One region of the Synechococcus sp. A15-60 genome, then DNA from elsewhere that is predicted to be linked to it. Evidence: predicted binding sites of a transcription regulator. Region 1 holds the regulator's gene; the other holds the start of a gene.

Region 1 (7,725 bases):
AGTTCAATCGGGACGAAGAGCCGCTTCTCAAGGATGTGCTGAACGAGGTTCTTCGAGGACTGGAACGCATCCAGCGCCAAGGTCTGGATCGTGCTGGAAATCACCTCAACGGGTTGAATCTGGCTCCGTTGACTGAAGATGAAGCGGTCTGATGGCGCGGTTGCCAGCTACCACAGCTCACTTGCGTGTGCTTCATCAGAGCTTTCGCGATCAATGCCTTCAGGGTGAAGTCCAGGCGGGTGGATTCATCTGGGAATTTCAGTGGTTCTTCGATCGCGGTGAACTTTGCGTTGAACCTTCACTGGGTAGAGCCCTGATTCAGGACGCTCTTCAGCGCTTTTTGGTGAAGTCGGATTATCGGTTGGAGGCCGGTGGGGATTACAGCTTTACGGTCAGGGCCCGGTTTTGATGGAAGGTGGTTCCGGCCAATCCAGCGGAAACCCGAGGGTTTTTTCCAGTATCACCAGCGCTGCAAGCGCGTCCAGTTCACCCGGGGGCAGTTGCAGTCCGAGAGGCACCAGCCTGCGCCAACCTCGCGGTGGCCACAGCTGCCAATAGCGGGTTCGTGCCGTCAGCGTCGTGCCCCGTTCATCCACCAAAGTCACTGGCAGAACATTGGAGAGTTGCGCTGTCCAGTGAGCACTTGAGGTGCCGTTGCCCACGATCAATCGTTCCGGCGGTGTGGAGCGTTGCCAGCGTTCCAGGGTGTTCAGCACAGCATCGGCAGGCAGCACATGCCCTTCGATCACGCAGCGTTGATCCAGGGACGCGAGCACCAGCCCGCACTTGCTTCGACCAGGATCAAGGGCGGCAATCCAGCTCATGGGCTCGCAGCATTGGAATTGGATCCGGAGCTTCGCTTGATTCTGAGCTCGATCGCCACCGGATCGGCCGTTTCGCTGCGGCGTGCCGCTACCGCCTCGAGTTCAACGCGTCCCTCTCCCTGTTCGATCAGTTCCTTTGCGAGGCTGTTGAGGGAGTTGCCATCAAATTGAAGGCCCTGGCTGAGGGAGCCGCGGCGCTGAGCCTCTGCCAGCGTCGATGCCAGCAGCAGATTGAGGCGGTTGCGGATGGCTTGCGGATCGCGTTCGTTGCTGTTGATCGCTGTTGTGGCCAGCACTTCACCTTCGATGGTGACAGTGACATTGGGTCGGACATCCGGGAAGGCATAGACCACGCGTTCACCGCGAAGCACATTGGCGGCGGAGCGCAGGAGAACCACCCAGGTGCCGGGCTTGCGAATGGCCTGTTCGAGCCGGTTGATGTCCTGTCGCGGCACCAAGAGAATCTGACGATCCGGGGCTTCCCCCGGCAACACCTGTTGATAGGCCAGTTGATTGGCTTCTCTGAGAATTTGGTCGATGACCTGGCGTGCCTGATCCGGTCGATCGAGTTTGAGGGTGACCGTGGCAAGGGGCTGGCCGCTGCTGATCGCCACGTTGCCCCGTCTTAGGGCCAGGAGATTTTTCTCCAGTTGCAGCAGTTCGTTTTCACCAGCGCGAATTTGTTGACGAACAGCCTGGAGCTCTGCATCCGTGCGTCGGATTTCGGCATCACGATTGCTGACGTCTTGGCTGAGGCGCTGACGTTCCGCTTCTAGGCGAAGGGTCTGTTCCTGCAGTGGTTGCAGCGTGCTTCGTAATTCGCTGGCGCGGGCTTGCGCGTCAGCCAGAGTCTGTCGAGCTGCGATTTCATCGCTGCGAGCCTGCTCGAGCTGCTCGCGTGACTCCTGCTGCGCCTCTCGACTGGCCTTCAAGGCGGTGCGGCTGCTGCGTAGACGCGCCTGGAGTTCATCGAGTTCGAAGAGACCGACCCGCAGTTGGCGACTCACCAGCAGCATCAGCCCGAGCGATAGAACACTGATGAGGCTTCCCGTGAGCACAGTGATCACCACGGCGGTCTGTCGGGGGCGTAGGCCAAACAGACTCAATCGGGCTTTGCCCACCTTTGAGCCCAGGCGATCTCCAAGCGTTGAAAGCACCCCTCCCAGGATGAGGAGGCTCAACAGCAGCAGCCAGCCTGTCACGTGCTTTCAACCCTGCGGCAGGCCGCTGAAGTGGTGCCCATCTTCACCCGTCGAGCGCTCAGCTGAAGCGCTTGGCCAGGGCGATGGGGTCAAGAACGGTGATCTTTTTGCGGTCGATCTCCACTAAGCCGGAGTTGCGCAGGTCTCCGAGCAAACGGGTGATTGTGACCCGCGTGGAGCCGATGGCTTCGGCAATGGCTTGGTGGGACAAACGCAGGTCGATCGTGATGCCCTGCGTGCTGGGAATGCCGAAATCGCGGCAAAGCACCAACAGAAAACTCACCAGCCGCGACGACATGTCGCGGTGTGTGAGCGTTTCGATCATGGTTTCGGTCTGGAGGATGCGGCTGGACAGACCCTGCAAGAGGAGAAGACCGACGCTGGTGTCGGCTTCGATTGCTTGCCTCACAGAGCTCGCCGGAGCTGTCACCATCTCCACCCGCGTAAAAGCAACGGAGTGATAGAAGCGATCGGAACGATGACCAGTGAGCAGTGAGAGCACCCCGAAGAGACTGTTTTCTCGCAGCAGCGCCACGGTGATTTCTTCGCCGGACTCATAGACCCTGGAAAGACGCACGGCGCCGCGGCGAATTAAGTAAACGCGTTCCGCCGGGTCGCCAGGGAAAAAGATCGTTTTGTTGCGCTCCACCAGTTCGGTACTGGCGCCCTCCAGATCACGAATCACCTCCAGCAGCGTGCGGCTGGAGGGCGTGGGAGCGTTAGTCAGGCTGGTTTCAGGCAACCGACCAACGTGTGGGACGGTCCGGCTGAATCCGCGTATCGCTTCTGCCATCTCCAGCCATCTGATGGAGGGAAGTTACGGAGCGATGCGGGGTCACCCTGTAGCAATCAACACGTTTCAGGCTGCTGGTCAGTTCTGGAGTGCTTGCCCTTGGCATGCCATCAGCTGCTTGAGGCCAGGTTCGGCTAAGTCCAGCAGGCTGTTCAGCTGTTTGCGGCTGAAGGCTGCACCTTCAGCTGTGCCCTGCAGCTCCAGAAGATCTCCGGCGTCGTTCATCACGACATTCAGATCCACATCGGCACGGCTGTCTTCGCTGTAGTCGAGATCCAGTTGAGGGGCGCCATCGATCAGACCCACAGACACGGCGGCCACCTGTGCTTGCACGGGACTATCGCTGAGGAGGCCTTGCTCGACTAAGCGTTCGCAGCCTTTCTGCAAGGCCAGCCAGGAGCCGGTGATCGCCGCGGTTCGGGTGCCCGCATCAGCCTGAATCACGTCGCAGTCCACGAGCAGGGTGTTTTCCCCAAGCACGTCCATGTTGAGGCACGCCCGCAGGCTGCGACCGATCAAGCGCTGAATCTCCTGCGTGCGGCCGGAGAGTTTCATCAATTCGCGCCGCTGACGTTCTGGAGTGGATCCCGGCAGCAATCGATATTCAGCACTCAGCCACCCCAGACCTTGATCCCGACGCCAGCGGGGGACCCCCTCTTCGTGGCAAACGCTGCAGAGCACTGCGGTTCGGCCGGTGCGCACGATCACGGAGCTCAGGGCAAAGCCCATGGGGTCCCATTCCACGGAGAACGCCCTCAGGTCGGCGGGCGAGCGGCCATCGTTGCGAGCGGTTTCGCCCATCAGTTATTTGCGGATGTTGATGAGCCTGACATTCGGCATGAGACACCAGGGATGGTGTCGAAGATCTTGTGGATCGCGTTTTCACCGCTAGATTCGAAGTCCGCTGGCTGTTGTGGGCCAGCCAAGACGAACGCGATGACCGCAAGCCTGAGCTCCAGCCATCGATCCCGCGACACACGCGGTGCCGATCATGGAGTCGTGGAGCGCTCGCGTCTCCAGCCTTTACCAGCACTCGACCCCCGTCCGCCACTGCATCTGGTGGCTCCCGAAGGCCAGCTTCAGGTCCACACCGCGCCCTACCGCGGCAGTTTTGGCACTGTGCTGAGTCAGGCGTTGCGCAGTGCTGGTCTGGGAAGCCGCGTTGGCGTGGCGCAGTTTCTCAAGGGCGGTGTTGCCCAGGGCCCTGAGGCTGCGCTCACTTTGTGTGACCGCATGACCTGGATGCGACCAGCGGTGATGGAATGTTTGTCGCAGCCCGCCAGCGCATCCCTGCCCTCCACCATTGAGGCGGTCGAAGCGATCTGGTTGGTGTGCCGTGCTCATCTCGCCTGCGGCGATCTTGATCAGCTGGTGCTTGATGAGCTGGGTTTGGCGATTGCGCTTGGATACCTCGATGAAGAGGATGTGCGTGCGAGTTTGGAAGCCCGTCCAGGATCCATGGATGTGATCATCACAGGGACTTCCATTCCTGAGTCTCTGATGGGGCTCGCGGATCAGGTCACCGAACTGCGCCGGGGTTTCTGATGCTTAAGAACGACCGCTGGATCACGGAACAGGCTGCCTCCGGCATGCTGGAACCTTTTCAGGGTGGCTTGGTTCGTCACCTCGATCCCGATCACCGACAGCATCCTGTTCTGAGTTTCGGATGTTCGTCCTATGGCTACGACCTGCGGCTGTCGCCTCAGGAGTTTCTGATTTTCAAACACGTGCCCGGCACGGTGATGAATCCCAAGCGATTCAACCCCGCCAACCTCGAACCCACGGAACTGCACCGGGATGAGGACGGTGAGTATTTCATTCTTCCTGCCCATTCCTACGGGCTTGGTGTGGCGCTGGAAAAAATGAAAGTGCCGCCGAACATCACCGTGATTTGCCTTGGCAAAAGCACCTATGCGCGCTTGGGCATCATTGTGAACACCACGCCGGCGGAAGCCAGCTGGGAAGGTCATCTCACGCTGGAATTCAGCAACAGTTCCGGAGCTGACTGCCGGATCTATGCCAATGAAGGGATCTGCCAGCTGTTGTTTTTTGAGGGTGATCCCTGCGACACCACGTACAGCGATCGTCAAGGCAAATATCAACATCAGCCTGAGCGGGTGACCCTCGCCAAGGTCTGAATGTCTTCAGGTCTGAAATCTCAGGGCGCCAGCCTTGCCCTGTGAAGCCTGGTTTTTTCATACCAAGCGGCAAATTCTGGAGCCCACTGCTGCAGATGCGGCCACATCAGATCACAGAGTTCGCGGATCTCCTGCTGGGCGTCGAGTTTTGCCCTGAGATCCATGAAGTGGAGAAAGGCTCGAAGGCTGAAACTCACCACAAAGTGCTGCCGGTAGTCGAACGGCAAGATGCCGCGGGCGTGCTCTTCGGCAAATCCTGAACGCAGCAGGTCCCGGTAGCGCTCCGCGGCCTGCCGGCACAGTGTCAGGTCGTTGTCTCTGAGGGTGTCGCTGTAGGTGTACTTCTTCCCCTGGCGATCGCTGTAGTCCCCAACGGGGCGCAAGTAGAACACCTCCTCTAGGTCCAGCTCCCCGTCAGCGGCACGGCAGATGCGTTCGCCTGTGTACCGCATCGACTGCACATCAAAGCTCACTCCCACGCGGTGCGTGCGTGCCTGCTGCATCACGGAGTGAGGGAACCAACCCACATTCAGCACGATCTGGGCGTGTTCCAAAGGGCCATAGTGCCCACGTTCACCAGCCAGGAGACGTTTCACGCAGATTTCGCCAGCCCGGGTCTCGTCTGGCCATTCCTCCCGGTCACCGGCGACGAATCCTTCGCTGTAGTCCTGATGCATGCCTGCGTAGACACACTGCTGGGGGTTGGGTGTGGCGGAGATCAGGTCAACCCTGAAGCGGGAGTCCATGGCAGCGGTCAGGTCGAGGGGACGGGATGTCGGCTGATCATGGCCGCATCGAATGGCAACAGGCGGACTCTATGCATGGCTTCGTGGTCCGGTGGCATCAAACGCGGCGGCTTCCGGCACGGGACTGGTGCTCCCGATCCCTGCGATCACAGGCAAAGGGGCGTCGTCGAGCAGTGCGCTTGCGATGGCATTCAGCTCATCAGCCTTGCGGCCGCCGAGTGACCGTCCCCGCATGCTGCCATCGGCAGCAAACAGATTCAGCTGGGGAATCCCGGTGACGTCGTAGCGGTCGGTCAGATCCAGCCAGCGAGGGTTATCGATGTTGACCAACACCACATCCAGTGCTGAGCCGTGCTGCTGTTCCATCGCGAGCATGGCTGGTGCCATCTCGCGGCAAACCTCACACCAATCGGCGTAAAACTCCAGCACGGTGGGGCGACCATTGCTGAGCGCTACTTCTGGAGGCAGGGATCGACGCGCCAATTGATCCAACGGTGATTCCAGGCTTCCACCATTGCGAAGCAGGAAGAGACTCACGGCCAAGGCGATGGCTGCCACCAGCAACAGCCCCTTCTGCAGAGGGGAAAGTCCAGCGTTTGGAGAGCTGTCGGTCATGGTCGACTGACATCAGGATTCCCACTCTGACAGGACAAACCGCTTGCTGTTGCTAGCGTCTTAGCGCAGAAGACGAAGCCGAATTACGGCATGAGTCCGCCGCCAGTCCGCCATCAAGCTGATGTCCGTTCTGCGATTTTTGTTGCTGCCGTTACGGGCGCCCTTGCTGCTCGTGTTGTTCGGTGTGTCGCTGTTTCTCGGGCATCACTGGGCCATTCAGGAAACTTGGCTGGCGGAGGCGCACTCCATTTCGGTGAATGCGTTCTGGGCCATTGAGCTGATTCAGGCCCTGGTGGTTGTGATCATCTGCACGATGCCCGATCTGCTGCTGCGCCAGCTCTCGCTGCTGATGGCCTCAAGTCGGGTGCTCAGCCTTGTGGTCACGCTGACCCTGGTGATCACGGTGGGGCTTTATGTGTTGAGCCTCAGCCTGTTGTCGGATGTGCTCATCCTGGCGTCCGCCACCTTGTTGGCCCGACTTGACCTGAGTCGCATCAAGGTGGTTCCTCCTCCGCAGCTGTTGGCCTTCTGGTTGGCAGTGGTTGTGGTCACGGGTATCTGGGTCGGTCATGGCCTACCCAATCCCGACACCTCACTCAGTGCAGCGATCGCCGCTTGACGTCAGCTGGTGATAGGCCCAGAGATTGCCAAGCACTTTCTTGGTGTACAGACGTGTCTCCGGATAGGGGATGCGCTCGGTCCAAAGCTCAGGGTCTTCCTCCAGTTCCGGGCTTACCCATGACCCTGCAGCACCAGGGCCAGCGTTGTAGCTGGCGGCGACCAGCCACGGGTTGCCATCCCATTTCTGCAGTAGGAACGCCAGGTAGCGGGCGCCCAGCACAGCATTGAGATCCGGCTGGCGCAGTTGCTCGGTGCTGAGCTCCTTTCCTGCCATTTCAGCGGCCGTTGAGGGCATCAGCTGCAGCAGCCCCTGGGCGCCGACGGGGGAGACCACGGCTGGCGAGAAGCGTGATTCCTGGCGAGCGATCGCCAGGAGTAGATCAAGGTTGACCTGCTCCTGTTGGGCTGCGTCCTGGAACTGCGTCAGCAGCGGTTTGGGATGTTGGCTGTTGTGCAGGAGGAAACGGGTTGGGCAGTCGGGATCCACCAGGCGCAAGCTGGATTTCCAAAGCCGACTAAGGCCGTTCCAATAGTCGTTCACGCTCATCAGCAGCCGACCTTCCACCAGGAGGTTCTGTGGGGATGGATCGCCCGCAGGGTCGCGGCTTTGCCAAGTTTCCAAGGCTTCGCGGTTCCAACCCAAGCGCCACAGCTGATCGACCAAGGGATCCCCGCTGTCTAGTGCCGTCCAGGGTTGGGTGCGATCCGCTGTCGTGCCATCCGCCTCCAGCCCGTTGGTGGCCTGTTTGCCAGATAGCTCCGGAAGGTCGGTGCCCTCCAGCCGTG
Region 2 (7,725 bases), 820 kb from region 1:
ACTGACACGACTGGGATCGATCCCGGAAGCGAATGCAGGTCTGCAGCAACGTGGTCGCCAACACATCCTTGCTGTGCAGCAAGGCAATCGATCGATAGGGGATTCCATCGGCTGTGCTCAGCCCATAAAACGCTGGCTCTCGTGGAGTGGAGATCTGTGGAGAGCAGTCCTGCTCAGGTCCCTCAATCGCAAGAGCAGCGCCCGATGACGCCAATTTGTAAGGAGACGATGCGGAGGCATCGTTGTAAACGGGCACCATCACAGTGGTGCCATCAAGATTCAAGGCACGGTGATCGGAGGGACCCGCACCTCCCCGTCGACCCGGGTTGCCCTGGACGGGATCAACCCGGACACCATGCACCTGCAGTTCAGTCACTAGGCGACCAAGCTCAGACATGATTCAGTGCCTCCATCGATGACAGGGCATCGGAAGCAGTAGCCGGCTCCAAAGGAACCGTTGATGTCGTCATGTCTTGAACGGGAACCGCAGGCGAGCTGTTGATCAGCAACGAGAGCAGTTCAGGGCGGCTGTAATGCCCGACGCTGTCCATCATCCGTTTGCGCTTGGTGATCAGTGCAAGATCCAGATCAGCGATCGCCAACCCCTCACCATCCGGCAGGGGACCCGCCAGATAACGGCCTTCAGGGCTGATCACAGCGGTGTGACACCCCCCTTGAAACGCCTTGTGCAGACCCGACTCGGACGTGATCAACGCATAGTCGTCGGGGTGCAACCACCCGGTGGAGCAGATCACGAAACACCCGGCTTCAAGCGCGTGATGGCGCATGGTCACGGCGGTCTGTTCTGTGAAGATTGGTCCTACCAGTGAACCGGGGAACTGCGCACAGTGGATCTCCTCTCCCTGGGCCATCAAGGCATAACGGGCCAGGGGGTTGTAGTGCTCCCAACAGGCGAGCGCGCCGACACGGGCCAACGGCGTCTGCACAACCTTGAGGCCTGAGCCATCACCCTGACCCCAGACCATTCGCTCGTGATAGGTCGGCGTGATTTTTCGCCGCTTCAGAGCCAGTTCGCCGCAGCTGTTGAACAACAGCTGCGTGTTGTAAAGCGTTCCACCATCGCGCTCGTTGACGCCTAACAGAACTTGCATGCCGTACTGACGGGCAGCAGCGGCAACAGCATCGGTTACTGGGCCGGGAACAACCACGGCCTGGTCGTAGAGAGCCAGATGGGATCGCCCCATCAAAACCGGCGGCTCAACAAATGAAAAGTAGGGGTAGTAAGGAAGAAATGTTTCAGGGAAAACAATCAATTCCACCCCTTGGGCCGCGGCCTCAGCCATGGCATCCAGCACCTTTTGGAGCGATCCGTCCAGGCTGAAGAGGACGGGACGGATCTGCGCGGCAGCAACTTTGACGGTGGTCACAGTGGAGAGCCTCAGGAAGGAATCAAAGCGTCCAGGTGTCGAGAATGAAGGCGCCTTCCTTGCGGTGCATCAACACGATGTCGAGAACATCAAGAGGATTCACGGGCGTAATTCCAGGCATCAATGCTTTTTCACCATGGCCATACAAAGCCTGCAAGGCGAACCGACAGGCATACACTTTTCCGCCTTGATCCATGAACTTCTGGAGGCGTGCATTGAAGTTCAGATGACCATCAAATGCCGCATCACCCAGCTTAGGAAAACCGCGCATCACACCCAGCGTGACACCAGGTCCATAGAGCAAAACCGACGTTTCGAAGCCTTTGTTGATCAGACGACTGGCTTGGAGCAGATTCACTAAGCCAATCGAGCCCTCAAACGCCACGGTGTGGAACGTGATTAGGGCTTTTTCTCCCGGCTCAGCTTTCACATCAGGGAAGACCTTTTCTTCGTAATCAACGAGAAAGTCGCCAGGCTGATTGGCGGGACGATCTACGGTAGGCATGTAAAGTTTTCATAAGCAACTTAATCGTGGCTGCATCGCCGTGATCTGCGATGTGCTTATTGCAACCAAAACGAGGACGTAAGTACGCCGCTCGGTTGGCGATTTAGTGCTTTTCACTACAGCGTTGTTTGTTTTCTGAGAAATGATGTTTTTAAAGCTGTGTTCAATACATCGCTGCCAGTGGTTGCGCAACCTCAATTACCACCGCAGCGACGTTCAGCTGTTGTCATCGGTGCAGGCCAGGCGGGCCTTTCCGTTGCCTACGCATTGCAGCAGCAGGGAATCCGACCGCTGGTTCTCGAAAAGAATCGTGTGGCCTACGCCTGGGACCAACAGCGCTGGGATTCTTTTTGCCTGGTCACGCCGAATTGGCAATGCCGTTTGCCTGACTTCCCCTACAAAGGGGATGATCCCGACGGCTTCATGGGTAAGGCGTCGATTGTGGAGTATCTGCAACGCTTCGCACAACATGTCAACGCTGACCTTCGCGAGGGCGTTGCCGTCTCACGGTTGCAACCGATCGTGAACGGATATCGGCTCGACACCAGCGAGGGAGTCATCGAAGCCGAACACGTCATCGTTGCCACCGGGGGTTATCACATTCCCCGACGCCATCCATGCGCCGAACGCATTCCAGCGGCTGTTCTTCAACTGGATGCACGGTCTTACCGCAATCCCACGTCACTCCCCGATGGTCCAGTGCTGGTTGTCGGCAATGGTCAATCCGGCAGTCAGATCGCTGAAGACCTCCACCTGGCAGGTCGTTCCGTGCACCTCAGTGTGGGACGTGCCCCACGTTCTCCGCGCCGTTATCGCGGCAAAGACGTTGTGGATTGGCTGGATCGGATGGGCTACTACGCCATGCCGATCAGCGATCACACGGATCCACGCTCGGTGCGAGCAAAGACCAACCACTACCTCACAGGCCGAGATGGTGGGCGTGAGATTGATCTGCGTCGACGAGCCAAGGAAGGCATGCGCCTGCATGGCCGGCTCTCGACCATCTCCAGCGAACACATTGGTTTCGCTGGTGACCTGGCCACCAACCTCGATCAAGCCGATGCGGTGTATTGCCGCATCCGCACCAGCATTGACAGCTGGATCGAACAGGAAGGAATTGATGCACCAGTCGAACCGCCCTATTCCCCCTGTTGGCAGCCCCCTCCGATCGATGATCCCGGCATTGACCTGACCTCAGAGCCCCTTGCCGCGGTGATCTGGTGCACGGGTTACCGCAGTGACTTCAGCTGGATTGAGGTGCCCGTCTTTGATGGGAGTGGATTGCCGGCCCATGATCGCGGCGTCACCCAAAGTGCTGGCCTGTATTTCATCGGCTTGCCATGGCTGCACACCTGGGGCTCCGGTCGCTTCTGCGGCGTCAGCGACGACGCTCGTTATCTTGCCCAAGTGATCAATCTGCGTTTGCAACGCCGTGATGCCTGCCAGGAACGCCTGGAATGCACAGCAATCTTGGGTTCTTAAGAGGGAAAGCAGAACACCGTCCAAGTGGAATGCGCTTCAGCGCTCGCACCACTCCGATCGATCAATCCACCAGAAACTCACTGCGCAACGCCCGGGCATCTTGAATGCGCTGTTCCAAGGCCAGCTGTCGCAGTCGGCGCTGCAACCAGGTCTTCAGCCGAGTGGACGCCACCGATTTGTTGAGGAGAGCGTCGGACGGCTCCGGATCACCGAAGGGAATGGTCATCGATCCACACCGGTTCTTAACCCTAGGCAGAAGAATCGGTTGGGTGATGGCATCAAGATTGGGCATCCAGACGGCGACGGGCATCCGCCTGGATGCGGCGAATGGCAACGCGCACCGGCAGCAGACCAGCGAACACATTCAGCACGACCAACACACTGAAGCCAGCCAGTCCAATCGGCCACGTCCCGGCATCTGACAACCGTTCGAGCAGGACGATCACCCCGCAGTCGACCAACCCCATCACCACACGTGCGACCAAATCCCAGAGCAAGGGTGTGATGGTGCGCCGGGTGATGGCGTAATAAATGCCAGCGAAAGGCAGCAGACAATGGGCGAATGACCATGGCCAGGCCCGGTCGCGGAGGCGACGCGCCAGAGCCCGCTGGCGGCTGGAGAGCTGAGCATCCTCTGCAGAACGTTGCAACAGGGCTCGGTGATCTGCACGAACGGAGGGGATCGCCTCAACGACGGTGCCCATCACCAGCAGGCCCACTCCGAATTGAAGAATCGGATCCAACCGCCAGCCCTGGAAAAAGAGGATCGAGCCCACGAGCGGCAGGGCGCTACAGCGTCCAAGCAGGGTGATCAGAAACCCCACCAACGCGATCCCTTGAAACGTCGCGGCCGGTTGATCTCGGGCCATCAACAGATCAAACCGGCGCAACGACACCACGAGGGCCGGAACCCAGAGGGCCATGAGCACCAATCCCCAGATTGAGGCCCAGTTCAGACTGGCGTTCACCATCAGCAGCTCCGCGCTGCTGCCATCTTGCCGAGAGCGAAGGGCTTGGCATCCGGCTCGAATGCGTGTTCATGCCGATTGTTTTTCACCGGCAGCGGATCTATCTCTGTGTTGATTGATACAGGAGGGTCCAATGACGGATGCCACTCCACCACAGCAAGATCGCCGCTCGATCTGAGAGGGAGGTCCTTCATTGGCGCCCAGCGCGAGCCTCTCTCTGCCATCGCAGAACCCGGAGACACCATGCTGATCAACAAGCACAAGAACACCGTCCAGCCCACCGAGCCGCTGCTGAACACCGTCAGCGCCTCAATGGAATGCCAGGCACGCAACGATCGTCAGACCTATTTCTCGATCACCCGAAGCCTTGTGAAGGCCCAGTTTCAGTTGGCTGACCAGGAGCTGAGCCAACGCGTCTGGCAAGACGTGGCCGACCGCGACCTCGAAGTGGGCCGGATCATCCATCTGATGTATGGCTGCTGGTTTCACGGCGACAACGAGGCCATGACCGAAACGGACGATCAATTCCTGTCGATGAGCGTGATGTAGCCCCGCGTAACAAGTCTCCCCTGTGTATCCGCGTGAACAACACGGGGGTTGACCAAGGCGTTATAAAAAGTCTGTAGCAACCGCTACCTACAACGTTCACCTCACGTTTCGTGAGGCGCAGTTCGACTCAGGCCATGGAACGGGGACCTGAGCTTGCTTCGAGGAACCCTCATGACCCTGACCTATCGCGGCCAGAAGTACGTCGTCAACCACGCCCCCGCTGAGCGCAATCAGTCGGCCAACGTCGTCTATCGCGGTCAAAAGCTCACCAGCAAATGACCTTCAGGCATTCGCCAACTCTCCAAGCCCCACTCCGGTGGGGCTTTTTTGATGCCAGCAGGAGAGTCTCCAGCCAAAACAAAGCCAAGATTTAGGCTGAGGAATTCACCTTCACTTCATGCACGAGGTCAGGAAGTTCAGAGTCGCTTTTGCCAAACAGGGAACCAACGCCATCAGCAACGGCAACATCATCCAAGCCCTCGACCTTGAAGCCGCCCGCAAGATCGCCAAAACAATGGCGACCCCCAGAGAGGAAGTGGTGTTCGTGAAGCAGTGCGACTAGGCGCCAACCGCACTCAGAACAACTGCTCCTCCGCCTCCGCCTCAATCTTGCAATCGCTTTTGGGGTAGGCAACACAAAGCAGACCGAAACCCTGCTCCATTTGCTCATCATCCAGGAAGCTCTGATCGCTTTGATCGAGATCGCCAGAGATGACCTTCCCAGCGCAGGTGGAGCAGGCTCCAGCCCGGCAGGAATAGGGAAGTTCAACCCCGGCTTCTTCGGCCGCATCCAGGATGTATTGATCACCCTCACACGTGAAAGACTGCTCGGATTCCTTGCCGATCATCGTGATTGTGAATGATGCCATCGGTTCTTGACGCAGATATCCACCACAGTCATTCACCCCAACCAAAATCACGAACAATTGGCGCATTCTCTTTGGGATCACGTCATCAAACGAGGATATGTATCAACAGCAACGAAACATTCGCGGTCATGATTGCGACGGCAGGAACACACAAACCACTTGGATATCAAACAGGTCGTGTCGTACTGGCTGATGCCCGATCAGCAAACAGCAGCGGCACTGAAGCAGATTTCTGACTGCGCACAGCAGCAGCTGAATGGCTGCTGGCTGCCGCCGCACATCACCCTTTACAGCGACCATCTCGACAGCTTCGATCTGACGATCGAACACCTGATCGCTGCTGCAAAACAGCATCAACCACTCCAGCTTCAGCCACAGGCGATCGAAGCTGGTGCCGCATTCACGCAAAGCCTGATGCTCCGCTTCAGCGTGGAACAGAGTGAGAAGGCTGCGCAAGCCGCACTGCAGGCCTGGTCTCAAAACCTCTGCCACCGCTCCGCCAATGCACTGAGCTACCAACTGGACCCACATTTGAGCCTGCTTTACAGCAACGACCCCTTGCCGACCCGACAGGCCTGCGCCGCAAGCCTGACACCCCCTTCCAACTCCCTGCGCTTTGATCGCATCGGCGCCGTCAGCCATCCGCTCCGAATCGAGACAGCGGACGACATCGCAGCATTCACCCCACTCGCGAGCCAAAAGCTGGACTGATCGCGCAGACCCCTACAAACTGGCCAGCAAAGCCTCCGAGCCATTCCACAGCGCCGCCGCCTTGGCGAGATCAGTGGCTTCAGCACTGGTGTCGACCAGCTCAAAACGATGCACCCCAGGACGCACCAAGTGGTTGCTGCGGTAGCTGAATCCCGGCGTGGCAATCCCATCGTCGAGACACAGCGCTGTCAGTAAGGCACCGGCACGGGGCAGTGATTCCGTGAGGCGCAGCAGATCGCGGGCCACCCACGCAAACGCTGCCATTCCCAGAGGATTTTGCTGACGGCTGTAGCGGAAAAAGCCCCCCGAGTCACGCGCAATCACCAACCCCGGACTCCAGGCCATCACCGGAATGGCGCCCTCAAGCCTCCGGTTCAGTTCCCGAGCCAACAACACATTGCAGAGCTTGCTGTCTTTGTAGGCCTTGTTGCCATCGAACACTGGGCTGCCATCCAGCATCGGGCAACCAGCGCCCTGATGCAGGCCGCTGAGATCACCAAGCCCAGCAGGCTTTCCCACCTTTCCGCCACCGCTGACCGGGTTGTGCACTTCCGAAGCAGTGATCACCACCCGCGGCCTTGAGGCAGCCCTCAGCAGAGGCAGCAGGGCCGTTGCCAACACCTGATGCGCCAGCTGATTCACAGCAAACGTGAGCTCAATCCCCTGAGCGCTCCATCGGGGCTGACGCTCACCGGCGTACTGGAGGCCGGCATTGAGCACCACAGCATCCAGAGGCCAACCGCGCGCTAGCAGTTGATCCGTGGTTGCCCTCACCGCATCGAGATCCGCCAAGTCGCAAATCAGGGTTTGCGCGGCACCTGAGAGAGCTTGCAGGGTGAGGTCGGAACGGGCCTGATTGCGGCAAAGAATCGTGAGCTGATGCCCCCGCGCCGCCATCTGTTTGGCCGCCTCAAGACCGATGCCCGAACTCGCTCCGGTGAGCAGGAGCCGGCGGGGTTCAGCGTGAGACATGGAGCAGAGTCAAGGGACAATCTGATGACGCGCCGCAGGGGAAAGGGACGGCGGCAACGAAACTAACGATGTGCTGGCTCCTTCTCGTGACGCTGGTGCTGTCAGCGCACGGATCGGACCACACCGCCACCAGTGGAGAGCTTGCTGGCCTTGGTGGAGGCCTCTCCAGACGTGAAGCCACAGTTGCGTAGCAGGCCGTGATCCCACTCAACCCACGGCAGCAAGCTTGAACACATAAAGCCGTGCATCGCGGTCACTCACCACATACACACGGCCACACT

What was found. Region 1 encodes NtcA, which controls nitrogen genes in cyanobacteria. Its sites were predicted from a motif close to GTANCNNNNGNTAC; they were not measured.
Region 2: a site for NtcA is predicted at 4,966-4,979, ahead of SynA1560_RS06400 (DUF4278 domain-containing protein). Genes of this name have one in related genera too.

The regions. Positions count from the first base shown of each region.
Region 1 is NZ_CP047933.1:352,306-360,030, forward strand. Features, by position in the region: gene pth (aminoacyl-tRNA hydrolase) at 1-152, shown strand, start outside; gene SynA1560_RS01645 (DUF3146 family protein) at 152-409, shown strand; gene SynA1560_RS01650 (RuvX/YqgF family protein) at 393-824, opposite strand; gene SynA1560_RS01655 (DUF3084 domain-containing protein) at 821-2,026, opposite strand; gene ntcA (global nitrogen regulator NtcA) at 2,085-2,819, opposite strand; gene rph (ribonuclease PH) at 2,898-3,620, opposite strand; gene SynA1560_RS01670 (cob(I)yrinic acid a,c-diamide adenosyltransferase) at 3,756-4,364, shown strand; gene dcd (dCTP deaminase) at 4,364-4,957, shown strand; gene thyX (FAD-dependent thymidylate synthase) at 4,978-5,703, opposite strand; gene SynA1560_RS01685 (thioredoxin domain-containing protein) at 5,773-6,318, opposite strand; gene SynA1560_RS01690 (hypothetical protein) at 6,440-6,937, shown strand; gene SynA1560_RS01695 (transglycosylase SLT domain-containing protein) at 6,911-7,725, opposite strand, start outside.
Region 2 is NZ_CP047933.1:1,168,471-1,176,195, reverse strand. Features, by position in the region: gene SynA1560_RS06435 (MSMEG_0568 family radical SAM protein) at 1-397, opposite strand, end outside; gene SynA1560_RS06430 (Nit6803 family nitrilase) at 390-1,388, opposite strand; gene SynA1560_RS06425 (MSMEG_0572/Sll0783 family nitrogen starvation response protein) at 1,411-1,893, opposite strand; gene SynA1560_RS06420 (MSMEG_0569 family flavin-dependent oxidoreductase) at 2,074-3,375, shown strand; gene SynA1560_RS06415 (hypothetical protein) at 3,437-3,601, opposite strand; gene SynA1560_RS13945 (hypothetical protein) at 3,654-4,346, opposite strand; gene SynA1560_RS06405 (hypothetical protein) at 4,587-4,892, shown strand; gene SynA1560_RS06400 (DUF4278 domain-containing protein) at 5,064-5,171, shown strand; gene SynA1560_RS06395 (hypothetical protein) at 5,290-5,454, shown strand; gene SynA1560_RS06390 (2Fe-2S iron-sulfur cluster-binding protein) at 5,468-5,761, opposite strand; gene SynA1560_RS06385 (hypothetical protein) at 5,921-6,472, shown strand; gene SynA1560_RS06380 (SDR family NAD(P)-dependent oxidoreductase) at 6,485-7,444, opposite strand; gene SynA1560_RS06375 (SdiA-regulated domain-containing protein) at 7,652-7,725, opposite strand, start outside.